DNA from 3 places in the Shewanella sp. LC6 genome. Region 3 is predicted to be linked to each of the others. Evidence: predicted binding sites of a transcription regulator. Region 3 holds the regulator's gene; each other region holds the start of a gene.
The links. The regulator MetJ, encoded in region 3, represses methionine synthesis genes. The targets are predictions, from matches to a motif close to TAGACGTCTAGACGTCTA.
Positions count from the first base shown of each region.

Region 1: a site for MetJ is predicted at 2,415-2,432, ahead of metH (methionine synthase). Genes of this name have one in related genera too.
Region 2: a site for MetJ is predicted at 2,396-2,413, ahead of thrA (bifunctional aspartate kinase/homoserine dehydrogenase I). Genes of this name have one in related genera too.

Region 1 is NZ_CP043902.1:4,027,971-4,032,520, reverse strand. Features, by position in the region: gene metH (methionine synthase) at 1-2,313, opposite strand, end outside; gene FJD32_RS18155 (histidine phosphatase family protein) at 2,537-3,259, shown strand; cobalamin riboswitch at 3,435-3,666, shown strand; gene FJD32_RS18150 (ABC transporter ATP-binding protein) at 3,790-4,550, shown strand, end outside.
Region 2 is NZ_CP043902.1:1,381,781-1,386,330, forward strand. Features, by position in the region: gene FJD32_RS06150 (cytochrome c) at 1-213, opposite strand, end outside; gene trpR (trp operon repressor) at 403-678, shown strand; gene FJD32_RS06160 (hypothetical protein) at 710-1,087, opposite strand; gene slyD (peptidylprolyl isomerase) at 1,280-1,942, opposite strand; gene thrA (bifunctional aspartate kinase/homoserine dehydrogenase I) at 2,586-4,550, shown strand, end outside.
Region 3 is NZ_CP043902.1:732,619-737,168, reverse strand. Features, by position in the region: gene FJD32_RS03365 (bifunctional aspartate kinase/homoserine dehydrogenase II) at 1-763, opposite strand, end outside; gene metB (cystathionine gamma-synthase) at 775-1,938, opposite strand; gene metJ (met regulon transcriptional regulator MetJ) at 2,151-2,465, shown strand; gene FJD32_RS03350 (sulfite exporter TauE/SafE family protein) at 2,573-3,316, shown strand; gene FJD32_RS03345 (IS4-like element ISSba6 family transposase) at 3,382-4,550, opposite strand, start outside.

The DNA.
Region 1 (4,550 bases), 1.7 Mb from region 3:
GCCTTTTACGGTCACCATCAAAATCTTACCGTTCGACTGACCTGCGACTTTTTCTTTTTCAATAAAGGGATTGAGGTAGGCCACGGCCTTTTTCATCACCCGCGCGGATTTGACCACCTGTGGCAGGAACATTTTACCCGAGCCAAACAGGTCGCCGACGATATTCATACCGTCCATTAGCGGGCCTTCAATCACATCCAGCGGACGGGAGGCAGCTTGGCGAGCCGCTTCAGTATCTTCGTCGATAAATTCGGTGATGCCTTTCACCAGCGCATGGGCGAGACGTTGATTAACTGGCCATGAGCGCCATTCTAAATCTTCTTTTTTAGCGGCACTTGAGCCATCGTCACGGAATTTTTCAGCAATATCAAGCAATTGCTCGGTATTGCTCGAGCCTTCAACCGGGCAAGGCAGGTTGAGCACCACGTTCTCGACCCGTACTTTAAGCTCTGGGTCGATATCGTCAAAAATCGCTAACTGGCCCGCGTTGACAATCCCCATATCCATACCGACTTTAATCGCGTGGTACAGGAATACTGCGTGAATCGCCTCACGCACTGGGTTGTTACCGCGGAAGGAGAACGACACGTTCGATACCCCGCCCGAAATCATCGCGTGGGGCAGGGTGGCCTTAATTTCTTTAATGGCATCAATAAAATCGACAGCATAGTTATCGTGCTCATCGATACCCGTGGCAATGGCGAAGATGTTCGGGTCGAAGATAATGTCTTCGGGCGGAAAGCCGACCTTATCGACCAGCACGCGGTAGGCGCGGGTACAGATTTCGACTTTGCGCGCCTTCGTATCGGCTTGGCCTTGCTCGTCGAACGCCATAATAATGGCCGCCGCGCCGTAGCGTTTAACGAGGGTTGCCTGCTCGATAAACTTCTCTTCGCCTTCTTTGAGGGAGATAGAGTTAACAATACCCTTGCCTTGAATACATTTGAGGCCCGCTTCAATCACTTCCCACTTCGAGGAGTCGATCATAATCGGCACGCGGCTGATATCTGGCTCAGAGGCGATAAGATTTAAGAACTTATGCATCACCTCCACGCCATCGAGCATGCCTTCGTCCATGTTGATGTCGATGATCTGCGCGCCGCTTTCTACCTGTTCACGGGCGACATCGAGCGCCTGTTCGAACTTGCCTTCTTTGATCAGCTTTAAAAATTTGGCCGAGCCAGTAACGTTGGTGCGCTCACCCACGTTCACAAACAGGGTTTGGGCGTCGATAGTGAGCGGTTCCAAACCTGCTAAACGGCAGGCGACGGGGATCTCGGGTAATACGCGCGGGGCAAACGGTTCCACCGCTTCGCGAATGACCTTAATATGCTCGGGTGTGCTACCACAGCAGCCGCCAATAATGTTGAGCATGCCTTCACGGGCCCATTCTTGGATAACGCTGGCCATGTCTTTTGGGGTTTCATCGTAACCGCCAAACTCGTTTGGTAGACCCGCGTTAGGGTGCGCCGACACATAACATTCGGCGATGCGTGACAGTTCTTCAACGTAGGGACGCAGCTCTTTTGGCCCAAGGGCGCAGTTAAGGCCGATAGATAACGGCTTGATATGGCGAAGGGAGTTATAAAAGGCTTCGGTGGTTTGTCCGGTAAGGGTTCGGCCCGAGGCATCGGTAATAGTGCCGGAGATCATCACTGGCAAACGTGCTGGCGAGTTAGCGCCAAAGAGTTCATCGAACACGGTTTCGATGGCAAATAATGCGGCCTTAGCGTTTAAGGTATCGAAGATGGTCTCGACCATAATGATATCGGCGCCGCCTTCAATCAGGGCGCGGGTCGATTCGCAGTAAGCGGTCACTAACTCATCAAAGTGGATATTACGATATCCGGGATCGTTAACATCGGGGCTGATAGAGCAGGTACGGTTAGTGGGTCCTAACACACCGGCGACATAACGTGGTTTACCCGTGGCTTTTTCGATTTCATCACAGGCCTCACGGGCGAGGCGCGCACCTTCACGGTTAATTTCGGCGGACAGCGACTGCATATCGTAGTCGGCCATGGCGATAGTTGTGGCGTTAAAGGTGTTGGTTTCAATAATATCCGCACCGGCTAATAGGTAGTCGGTGTGAATTTGTTTGATGATGTGTGGCTGCGTGAGCACTAAAAGATCGTTATTGCCCTTAACGTCGGTATGCCAATCCTTGAAACGCTCGCCACGGTAATCGGCTTCTTCTAGCTTGTAGCCTTGGATCATAGTGCCCATGGCGCCGTCTAAAATCAGAATGCGCTTTGACAACTGGTTGCGAATGTCTGCCAGTGTTTGGCTGGCTCGATGGAGAGATATCGCCATAAATGATTACCTTTACTACAGCTAAGTTGAGTCCAAAAATATGCAATTCTGCGGTAAATTGCATTTTATTATTGAATGTCGTTCGTTATGGTTTGGACATTTATACGTATAGACGTCCATAATACGCGACATCGGATTGTCAGGGCAAGGTGAAAGTCATTAGGAGCGAGAATCTAGAATCTAGAATCTAGAGTTTAGGTCCTAAGATTTTTAAAAGGCATATATGAAACAAGTTCGCTTATTACTGTTACGCCATGGGGAATGCGAGGGCGGGGCTATTTTACGTGGCAGAGTCGATGTTCCACTGAGCGAGAAGGGCTGGCGGCAGATGTTGGCAGCAGTCGCTTTGCAGGCCAGTGAATGCCACGGTATTTACAGCTCCACCTCAAGGCGCTGCGCTGAATTTGCCAAGGAGTTGGCGCTGGAGCCGCATTCCAGCTTGTCTGAGAGTTCACATTTAGCTGCACCAACGCCTTCGCCGCTTGAGGTCAACCTACTGGAGGATCTACAAGAAATGGATTTTGGCGATTGGGATGGTCGCTTACTCGATGAGTTATATCAACAGGATGGCGAGCGCATGGCGGCCTATTGGCAAGATCCTTGGACCGTGTCGCCGCCCAATGGTGAAACGATGGCAAGTTTTGAGGCTCGTATCGATGGCGCAATAGAGCAGATCCTCAATAAAGAGTTTGCCCTGCTGGCGTTGGATGATGAACAGGCCCACGGCGAGTGTAATGCCGATGCACCCACAGCCAATATCTGGGTTTTGACCCACGGCGGGGTGATCCGTCATTTAATGGCAAGAGCATTGGGGGCGGTGAGAACGGTAGGGTTTTACAGTCAACTGACTTTACCGGTTGCCGCGGTGGTGACGATTAATGTACTCGAAGATAAACATGGGACTCGATACTGGCGCTTAGACTGGCCATCGGGCCATGCTGATTGAGTTTGAAATCTCATGCTAAATGGGATGATGAACATTTTCTGATTTAAACTGCATTGCCTAATGAGCAAGATATAGGATAATGCTTTTCCCTGACGTTTGAGCGAGATAGCACATGGTGTTCGCTAAGTTTAAATGTCGCAGAAATAGGTGTTGGGAATTTCGCTTTATCCTGCGCTATTCGCTTAAGGCAATAGTCGTTATAAACGCCGGATCAACCCAAACATAATAGGGAATCGGGGTGCTGCCCATCAGCCAGCCCGAACTGTACCCGCAACTGTGAGTAGTTAAAAGAAGTGCCTAGAATCTAGAGCCTAGAATCTAGAACCTAGAACCTAGAACCTAGAACCTAGAACCTAGAACCTTCTTTGCTACAAGTCAGGAGACCTGCCTATTTCTGTTTTCGCTGCGTGCAGCCTTAGTTCTCGAGCGGGTGACTCGAGGGAGCAGAAAATGATATTGATACGTTTCGCCCTGTGGCCCATGGTGCTACTGGGTTTGGGTACAAAATATGCCTGTGGGAGCTGCTTTAAATGAAGCCTTCCACGTCAACAGATGTGCAATCTTCGGCGGTGCTAGCTAATGTGGCACTCAATGTCAGCCAATTAAGTTGGACCATCGAAGGCAAAACCATTCTTTCAGGGATTAACTTTGCCCTACAACGCGGTGAAATGCTGGGATTAATCGGCCCTAACGGTGCGGGTAAATCCAGTTTACTGCGTTGTATATATCGTTTTATTCGCCCAACTCTGGGGCAAATCAGTTTGTTTTCGCAGGACATTAACGAGCTTTCGCCCAAGGCATTTGCCTGCAAAGTAGCTGTGGTGCAGCAGGATACGCCGCACTATTTTGATATGACCACAGAGCAACTCGTTGCTATGGGGCTCACGCCCCACAAAGGGATGTTCGATACTAATTCCAGCGGTGATAGTGAAAAAATTATCAAGGCGCTTGAAAAGGTAGGTCTTAGCCATAAGCGCTATCAGCAATATGAAAGGCTCTCCGGCGGTGAGAAACAACGGGCACTGATTGCCCGCGCTATCGTGCAACAACCTCAGTTACTGATTTTAGATGAACCCACAAACCACCTCGATGTGCGCTATCAAATACAAATTTTGGAGTTGGTTCGAAGCCTTGGCATTAGTGTCATTGCCTCTATTCATGATCTGAATTTAGCAAGTGCCCTGTGTGATAGTTTGCTGCTACTGGATAAGGGGCAAGTGAGCGCCATGGGCACGCCGAGTGAGGTATTAACAGAGGAGCGCATTGCCCAAGTTTTTGGTGTTTGCGCTCA
Region 2 (4,550 bases), 650 kb from region 3:
CGCAGCGACATTTTTTGCGCGCATCGCAAAGGTTTCAGCATCGAAAGGCTTTTTACCTTTCATCATGGCGCCCATATCACCAAAGTTATAAGCAATTAAGCTGAATCCAGATTGGCGATATTGAATCGCATCTTTTGCATCTTCAAAATTGTGTGCTTGAGCAGTTGAAGCCAATAAGGTACCGGCAACGAGAGTTAGGAGTAATTTTTTCATCGTATTCTCACAAATTAGCGTCGAAGTGTGACATTGCTCTGCTATTGTACACAAATTAACTCAATGTACTAGAAGCAAATTTGTCAGTTTTTGTCTAGATAAGAGGGATAAACGTAACAAGTTATTTGCCGGCAGAGTAAATCTGCTAAACTGCCGTTGTAATGCTTAAACAATACTTATGGGGCGATTATGCGAGCCAATTGGGACTTAGTATTAGAAAAAATTTTGAGCCATGGGAATTATGAAGAGCTGTCGGTATTGTTTCATTTATTGCTGACCGAGGAAGAGCGCAGCGCTATTGCCGGTCGGCTAAAAGTCTTCCAGCTATTGCTAAATGGAGAAATGAGCCAGAGACAAATTGCTGCCGAGTATCAGGTGAGTATTGCGACTATTACCCGTTGTTCTAACTATTTAAAGAATATGGCACCCAGCCATAGGGATAAAATCCAACAGCTTATCAGTTAATTATTTGGGCTCCATTGGACTAGATATTTGATTAAAACTGGGGAGTTGTCGGTATTTTATGTCGGCGGTGGATGGAGCGTCTAACGAGAATATAAAAACTATAACTGAGTAACATAATGGCCAGCAAAGGATAAAGATTTTTAGGGAAAAATTTAAAAATAGCTAAGGCAGAAAAGAGATAAATAAAAGGCAATAAATCGTAAATTGTCTTAGGTAGATATCCAGATTTTCGGCGTTTTACAGGATCGGTTCGGCGATTTTGAGAACGTAAATTGTAAATTCTGGCGCCCAAAACAAACACAACAAGAGCAGCAATCAGCGCATAATCAGGTTCTAGCAGCATAAAGCTTAAACAGCCTAGTACCATATAGCCAAAGGGTAAAACTTCATATACTGGTTTTGCTAACATATGCACTCCGTTGCGTGATGTTTATATCGATTTGAAAATATTGTTTTTTCAGCTGAAAATGCTGTTTGATTTTAAACTTCCCTATTTACCTGCTGATTATAATCATTTGGCGATAAAAAAAGCACCTCCTTATTTAAGGAAGTGCTTTTTTATCAGCTCCTCTGGGAGGGCTATTAGGCTTGTGAACCTACATTAGCCGCGGCAGCCGCAGCCACCGTTGCCATCACATCCCGCTTTAGGTGTGTCACAAGCTTCGTGATCATGGTCATGGTGGTGATGCCCATGGTCATCAGAACCCCCGCAGCAGCCACCAACATCATGACCTGAGCCACCACAGCATCCGCCGCCATGGTCATGTTCATGGCTGTGTCCATGACTGCCACATCCGCCGTGTGCATGAATATGTCCATGGGCAATTTCTTCAGCTGTCGCTTCACGTACATCGATGACTTCAATGCTAAAGCTGAGTGCTTGGCCTGCTAATGGATGGTTGCCATCAACAATCACAACATCATCTTTAACTTCGATGACTTGAACTGGACGCTGGCCCATTTCAGTTTCTGCAATAAAGCGCATACCTGGCACGATGTCTTCGATATCACCAAATGCTTCTAATGGTACTGCCTGGCGAAGGCCATCATGGTACGGACCATAGGCCTCTTCGGCACTGATCGTCACGTCCAGTTTTTCGCCCTTAATTTTACCTTCTAATGCGGCTTCTAATCCTGGGATTAGGTTTTCTGTACCATGCAGATACAACATTGGTTCGGCATCAAAAGAGTCTTCTAAAAGTCTGCCTTCTTGATCTGATAAACGGTAATGAATGGTTACCGCGCTGTGTTGGGTGATCTTCATATCGCCTCCGGTTCGGAATGTGCGCGCATAATAACGCGCTTTTAGGGTGCTGGCGATAATTTGAAGTTGCTTATGTTAGATATCGCACAGCTTTTTGTGAGTTCGATTTACTGAGATTAATGACGATACAAAAGATGAATTGTGGTTTTTTATGAGTTGCCCTTTGTTATGTGTGGAAACAGACTGAAATGCTTTAATTTTCGAATGATGAAAAAATATCATTATAAATTATTTATTTTTTAATAGGTTAAATTGATTGTAATTGTCTAGCATTACGTTTACGTAAACAGTTTTGTATTGATGAAAACGTATTTTTAGCCTATGAAAACTTGATATTTATTAATCTTGAATCACTAATTTACTCAAGTGAAAGATTTGTGCATAAATAATCCAGTTTGGGGGTTGACAAGGTTAGGTGAAAAAGGCAATTCTGTTTAACATCACATTGACATAGATAAGTCTAAACGTATGCATAGCCTTGGTTTCGTAGTAATTACCATTATTACAACCACCACTACAACCAGAGTGGGGGCGGGCTGATACACCCTAAAGAATTTTAACGACGAGCCCGCTTCCCACAAAGAAGCGGGCTTTTTTGTTTTTAGCTTATGTTTCTTAGTCGGGCGCGGTACAGGAGATCAAGATGAAAGTGATGAAATTTGGTGGTACCTCGCTTGCAAATTGGCAGCGATTTTCAATGGCGGCGGATATTGTGGCCAAGGCAGCGAAAGCTGAGCCAGTCGCGACAGTGCTCTCTGCGCCTGCAACAGTGACAAACGCTCTGCTTGAAATGGTCGATGTGGCGGTGAAAGGGGAAGATTATTCACCAGTCATTCAACACGTTGAGCGGGTGTTTACCTCGCTCTATCAGGATGCGGTCAGTTCTGGACTCTCTAGTAGCCAGAGCGAAGTGCTGTTCGCCGGACTAAGCGCGCAGCTTGCACGTTGGCATGACAGATTACGCGGTATTACGCTGTTGCAGGAATGCCCTGACGGGGTGCGCGCCGAGATCGTGGTTGCGGGTGAGCGTTTGTCTGCTGCGTTGATGGAGCAAGTCATGCTGGCAAAAGGCATTACTTCGGCGCAGCTAGACCCACGTGAACTATTTTTAGGCCGTGGTCGTCCGCTAGAATCCGTGGTCGATATTGCCGTCAGCAAACCGCGATTTAAAAATCTTGCCCTCGATGAGAAGCGGGTTTGGGTGATGCCCGGCTTTACCGCCGCCGATGAAGACGGCAAGGTTGTGACCTTAGGCCGTAACGGTTCTGATTACTCTGCTGCCGTGCTGGCCGCTTGTTTAGATGCTTCAAGCTGCGAGATTTGGACCGACGTTGACGGCGTATACAATACCGATCCTCGGGTTGTTACCGATGCTAAGTTGTTGTCACAGCTCAGTTATCAAGAGGCGATGGAGCTGTCTTACTTTGGGGCTAAGGTGCTGCATCCTAAAACTATTGCGCCTATCGCCCAGTTCCACATCCCCTGTTATATCAAAAACAGCTTTAATCCCGATGCGCCCGGCACTCTGGTATCGAATCAGGCCGATGAAAGCGGTTTGCAGGTGAAGGCCATTTCTAATCTGGATAATCAAACCATGTTTGATGTATCAGGCCCTGGTATGAAAGGCATGGTCGGCATGGCGAGTCGCACACTGGCTGCAATTTCCCGTAGTGGCGTTTCTGTGTCACTCATCACCCAGAGTTCTTGCGAATACAGCATCAGTTTTTGTGTGGCGACCAGTGAGTCCGCCAAGGTGAAATCGGCGCTTGAGCAAGAGTTTGAGTTAGAAATTAAAAGTGACTTGCTAGAACCGATTGCAATGCGCCATGACTTAGCCATTGTCTCGTTAATTGGCGATGGCATGCGTACCCATAAAGGTGTGGCGGCGCGGTTTTTCCAAGCATTAGCACAGGCGAGTGTGAATATTATCGCGATTGCCCAAGGCTCTTCTGAACGTTCTATTTCAACTGTGATTGAGCAGCGAAAGACCAAACATGCGGTTGCAGCCTGTCATCAGGGCTTTTTCGATGTGCAGCAGTATTTAGATGTGTTTTTAGTGGGGTGCGGTAACGTTGGCGCAGGCTTACTGGAGCAGATCAAACAACAGGCGAGCGTGCTAAAAGAGCAGCACATTAGCATTCGTGTCTGCGGTATCGTCAATTCAAGCAAGATGTTACTCGATAGTGCGGGTATTGATTTAAACAATTGGCAAAACCTGCTTGCCGACAGTCAGCAGCCAAGCGATTTATCTGCGCTATTGGCGTGGGTGAAAGAGCAACAGTTATTAAACCCTGTGCTGGTGGATTGTACTTCAAGCGATCAAGTATCGAACCAGTATTTAGAGGTGATGAACGCGGGCATGCACGTTGTGACGCCAAATAAAAAGGCTAACACTCGCGATTACGCCTATTACCAAGCTTTGCGTCAAACAGCATTAAAGCAACGTCGGCAGTTTCTGTATGAGACCAACGTGGGCGCAGGATTACCCGTTATCGATAACTTGAAAAAACTGTTATTCGCCGGTGATAAATTGCACAAGTTTAATGGCATTTTGTCAGGCTCCTTATCCTTTATCTTCGGTAAACTTGATGAGGGGATGTCACTTTCT
Region 3 (4,550 bases):
AACGCGCCAAGCGATCGGCTTCAGCGAGGGACATGCTCTTGAGTAATTTTGCATCGTTGATTTTGTTTGGATCGGCGTTAAAGACCCCTTCAACGTCGGTCCAAATGGTCACGCGCTCAATGTCGGCAAGGCTGGCAATTAAGCTGGCGCTAAAGTCAGAGCCATTGCGACCCAATAGCAAGGTATCACCGCGCTCGTTAGCACAAATAAAACCGGTGATCACTAAACGCTCGTTAGGGTGTGCGGCCAGTAAGGCTTGTACTTTAGCGCGGGATTCTTGCACACGGATTTGCGGCACGGCGGCCTCATCTGCCACTAAAATCGAGCAGGCATCCACATGAGTTGCGGCCACGCCCGATTCGCGCAGCAGCGCTGCCATCAGGCGCGCCGACCAACGCTCACCAAAACTCACCACATGGTTAATTTGGTAATCATTGCGTACATCTAAAGATAATAGACTGATTAACTGAGCTTTATCCGTGGTCAAACGTTCGCGTAAATCCCGCGCTTGCTCGTTAGATAATAATTGCTCAATCAAGCCTTGCTGATAGCTGATAAGGACTTGTAATTCTTCTTGCCATAATTGGTTGCTATCGCGCAGGGACAGTAATTTATATAAAAAGTTAGTGGTTTTACCCGCGGCAGACACCACCACCAGATCATCACTGTGGCCATGGGTTAACAGAATATGGGCGACTCGGCGGTAACAATCGGCATCGGCTAAGCTGGAACCACCAAATTTATGTAAGTGACAACGTGCCATCTATTATTCCTCTACTGACAAGCCGCTACGGCGGCCAATCCTGCTTGAATATCTGCAACTAAGTCGTCGGCATCTTCAATACCAACCGACAAACGTAATAGGGTGTCTTTAATGCCAGCTTGAAAACGCGCCTGCGGCTCCATCGCTCTGTGGGTCATGGTCGCGGGCACGGCTACGAGACTCTCGACGCCGCCTAAACTCTCAGCCACGCTGAATAAACTTAATACATCTAAAAAGGCGACCACTTCAGCCTCGCCGCCCTTAAGCTCAAAACTCAGCATAGCGCCAAAGCCTTTTTGTTGCTTGGCGGCAATGGCATGACCGGGATGATCTGCAAGACCTGGGTAATACACTTTACTCACGACTGGGCTGTTACTCAGTAACTCCACAATCCGCTCGGCATTGCGTTGGTGCTCACGAATGCGCACGGCTAAAGTACGCAGGCCGCGCAGGGTTTGATAACTGTCAAAGGCAGAACCGGTTAAGCCTAAGGTGTTCGACCACCAATGTAAGGTCTCACCGAGTTGAGGGTCTTTGGCGATCACCGCGCCGCCCACCACATCGCTATGGCCATTAATGTACTTAGTGGTGGAGTGGATAACGATATCGGCGCCGAGCAATAGCGGTTGCTGCAAAATCGGCGAGAGGAAAGTGTTGTCCACTATCACTAACGCGCCCACACCATGGCTTGCCTTGGCAATAGCTTCAATATCAACCACCCGCAGTAATGGGTTGGACGGGGTTTCAATCCACACCATTTTAGGTTGCTGGGCAATCGCTTGCGCAAGTGCTTGGCTGTCGGTTTGATCGACCACCAGCAGTTTAAATTGGCCTTTTTTCGCCAAATTAGTAAATAAACGGTAAGAGCCACCGTAGCAATCGTGGGGCACCACCAGTAAATCATCTGGGCCCAGTAAAGTGGTCACTAAGGTAATGGCTGCCATGCCAGTACAAGTCACGACACCGGTTGCGCCTTTTTCCAGCTTAGCTAAGGCATCGCCTAAGATGCTGCGGGTAGGATTGCCGGAACGGCTGTAATCAAATTCGCGAGGATTTTTATGACCATCGAAGGCGTAATTAGTCGACAAATAAATCGGTGGCACAACTGCGCCATATTGAGTATCGCTTTCGATACCCTGACGCACTGCCAGTGTGGCTAATTGACGCTCTGCCATGGGTGGACTCCTAAATTCGGTAGACTGATAGAGATGTCTGGACGTCTAAATGTACCTAAGCCCAGTGGTATCGTCAATAGGCGTTAAGACGTTTAGACGTCTAAACATAAAGAAATCTGTTTGCAATCGCTAAGAAATAGTAGCAATAATTTGACTGTAATCTGTAAGGGTTTAAAATCTGCCCCGAATTTAGCGTTATAACAGGTGAGTCAATGACTGAATGGAATGGGGAATACATCAGCCCCTATGCTGAACATGGCAAGAAGAATGAACAAGTAAAGAAAATTACTGTGTCTATTCCGCTCAAAGTGCTAAAAGTCCTCACGGATGAACGTACGCGTCGTCAGGTCAACAACCTGCGCCACGCAACGAATAGCGAACTGTTGTGCGAAGCATTTTTGCATGCCTACACCGGCCAGCCTCTGCCTGATGATGCCGATCTGTCGAAAGAGTGCCCAGACAGCATCCCCGCTGAAGCGAAGCGGTTGATGGACGAAATGGGGATCGAGTGGGAAGACATGGAATAACGCTTAAGCGTCCATAATCCTGCCGTAACTAATTATTAGGGATCGTTAATACTCATCCGGCGTGGTGGGTTAAAGTAACGATCCCTATTTTGTTTTGATGGAATCCTATGTTCTCCTTGATCGATCCACAAACGCTTGCTATTGCGTCTGTGATTGTGTTTTTAGGTGCCCTCACCCAGAGTCTGATTGGGTTTGGCTTAGCCGTGGTCGCCAGTCCGTTGCTGTATATCGTCGATCCCCAATTAGTGCCCGCCCCCGTGATTGTGATGGGATTTTCCATCGCGCTACTCACCCTATTGCGTGAACGCGGCCATTTAGAATTCAATGGCTTGCAATACGCGCTCATCGGTCGGGTGCCCGGTGGCTTTATCGGTGCCAGCCTATTACTGTTTGCGCCGCAGCCGATTCTTGGTTTAGCAATTGCCGCGATTGTGACGGTTGCCGTGGTGCTCAGTTTGTATAAATTCAGCCTGCCGGTGAACAAAGCGACTCTGTTTGGCGCGGGAGTCGTCTCGGGGATCTTTGGCAATATCGCCGCCATTGGTGGTCCGCCGATGGCGATTTTATTGGCGGGTAAGGATGCTTCGCAGTTTCGCGCGGCGTTATCGGCCTTCTTTATCTTTAGTTCGACCATTGCCTTGGCGATTCTTGGTGTGACGGGCCTACTCGAAATCAAGCACTTTTGGCTGTCGCTAATGCTATTGCCCTCGGTCTTTTTAGGCTATCTCGTGGCGGGCAAACTGGTGGGAAATGTGGATAAACATAAGACCAAGATGGCGACCTTAGCGCTCTGTGCTATCAGCGCCTTAGTGCTCACGGTCAAATCAGTGATTGAGTTATTACCGCAATAACCTCATGCCAATTGCAGCCAATCGCAGCCATAAAAAAAGCACCGTTTAACGGTAATGCCGTTCACTTAAGAGTGAACGGCATTTTTCTTTGGTCTAACCGGAAACTTGTTTTTGCTCATTTTAAGGACTCGTGGATATGCCCTTTCCCGTTTACCATCCAGCTTAAATTGCCGTGCATTTCGTTCTATATCCAATACGTCTCTCGGGACATTCCCCGGTGTTTGTGATGACAGTTGTGTCAACTTGAAGATGATATAACTCGCCGCATCCCGAAAACTCAGTTGATTGGGATGGACCGATGGCAAGCTTTTAGCCATCAGCAACATCTTATATCTAATGAGATTGTAGGCCAGTAGCACGCCCCATAACTCTTGAGTCACCAGCTCCGGTAGTTGACTGCGGAGCGTAAAACGGCTCTCCAGTAGATGTTGTTTCATCTCTCTATAGCCCAGTTCGATTTCCCATCGATGGGCATATAAGTCGACGATGTCTTCGCTGGGGTAACGCATCGGGTCTGTCAACGAGGTCAAAATGGCGACTGACTTACCTTTCACTGTCTTAGTGAGTAAACGCGCTTCAAGGGTATCTGGGAGCTGCGGCCATTTCTTTCTGGCTTGAGGTGTCGTGGTGAGTTTCACCCACTGGTCATGTTTCCCCAGCGTTCGCACTACTTCATATTGAGTGCCTTTCTTCAGTGGCAACAACCAGTGGCTATCAGGTTGCGCTTGCTGCCAAGCGTGCAGCAGGCCGAGCGAGTAAAATCCTCGGTCAAATAGGGTTAGGCTGTGATTGGGAATGCTAGGAATGAGCTGGGACGCTAAGTTCATTTCATTTTCGGCAACCGAATCAAAGGCGCTGTTGACCAATAAATGGCTGCTTAACTCCATCAAGCAAACCATGCGAATTTGCGGATAAGCCGCTTCGCCTAAAGCGTTGGCGGTTCGTCCAAAGGCGGCTTGATTTTGAACACTATCGGGTGTCCGCCACACGACACCGTCAACACCATACAAGTTAAGACCGCACCAATGAGGATGTTCAGCTCTCGCGTGCCAGGTATTGGCGCTGCGGCTAAATACTTCTCTAATAACCTCACTGCCCAATCGTTTACGCGCCTGAGTCACGGCGCTGCGTGCAACATAATCAATCTCTTGCGGCAAAACAATGTCGAGTTTGTTGATGAGTGACCGAACAGACTCCCCTCGGAACAAAGCCATTCCGATAACGGCCCAAATCA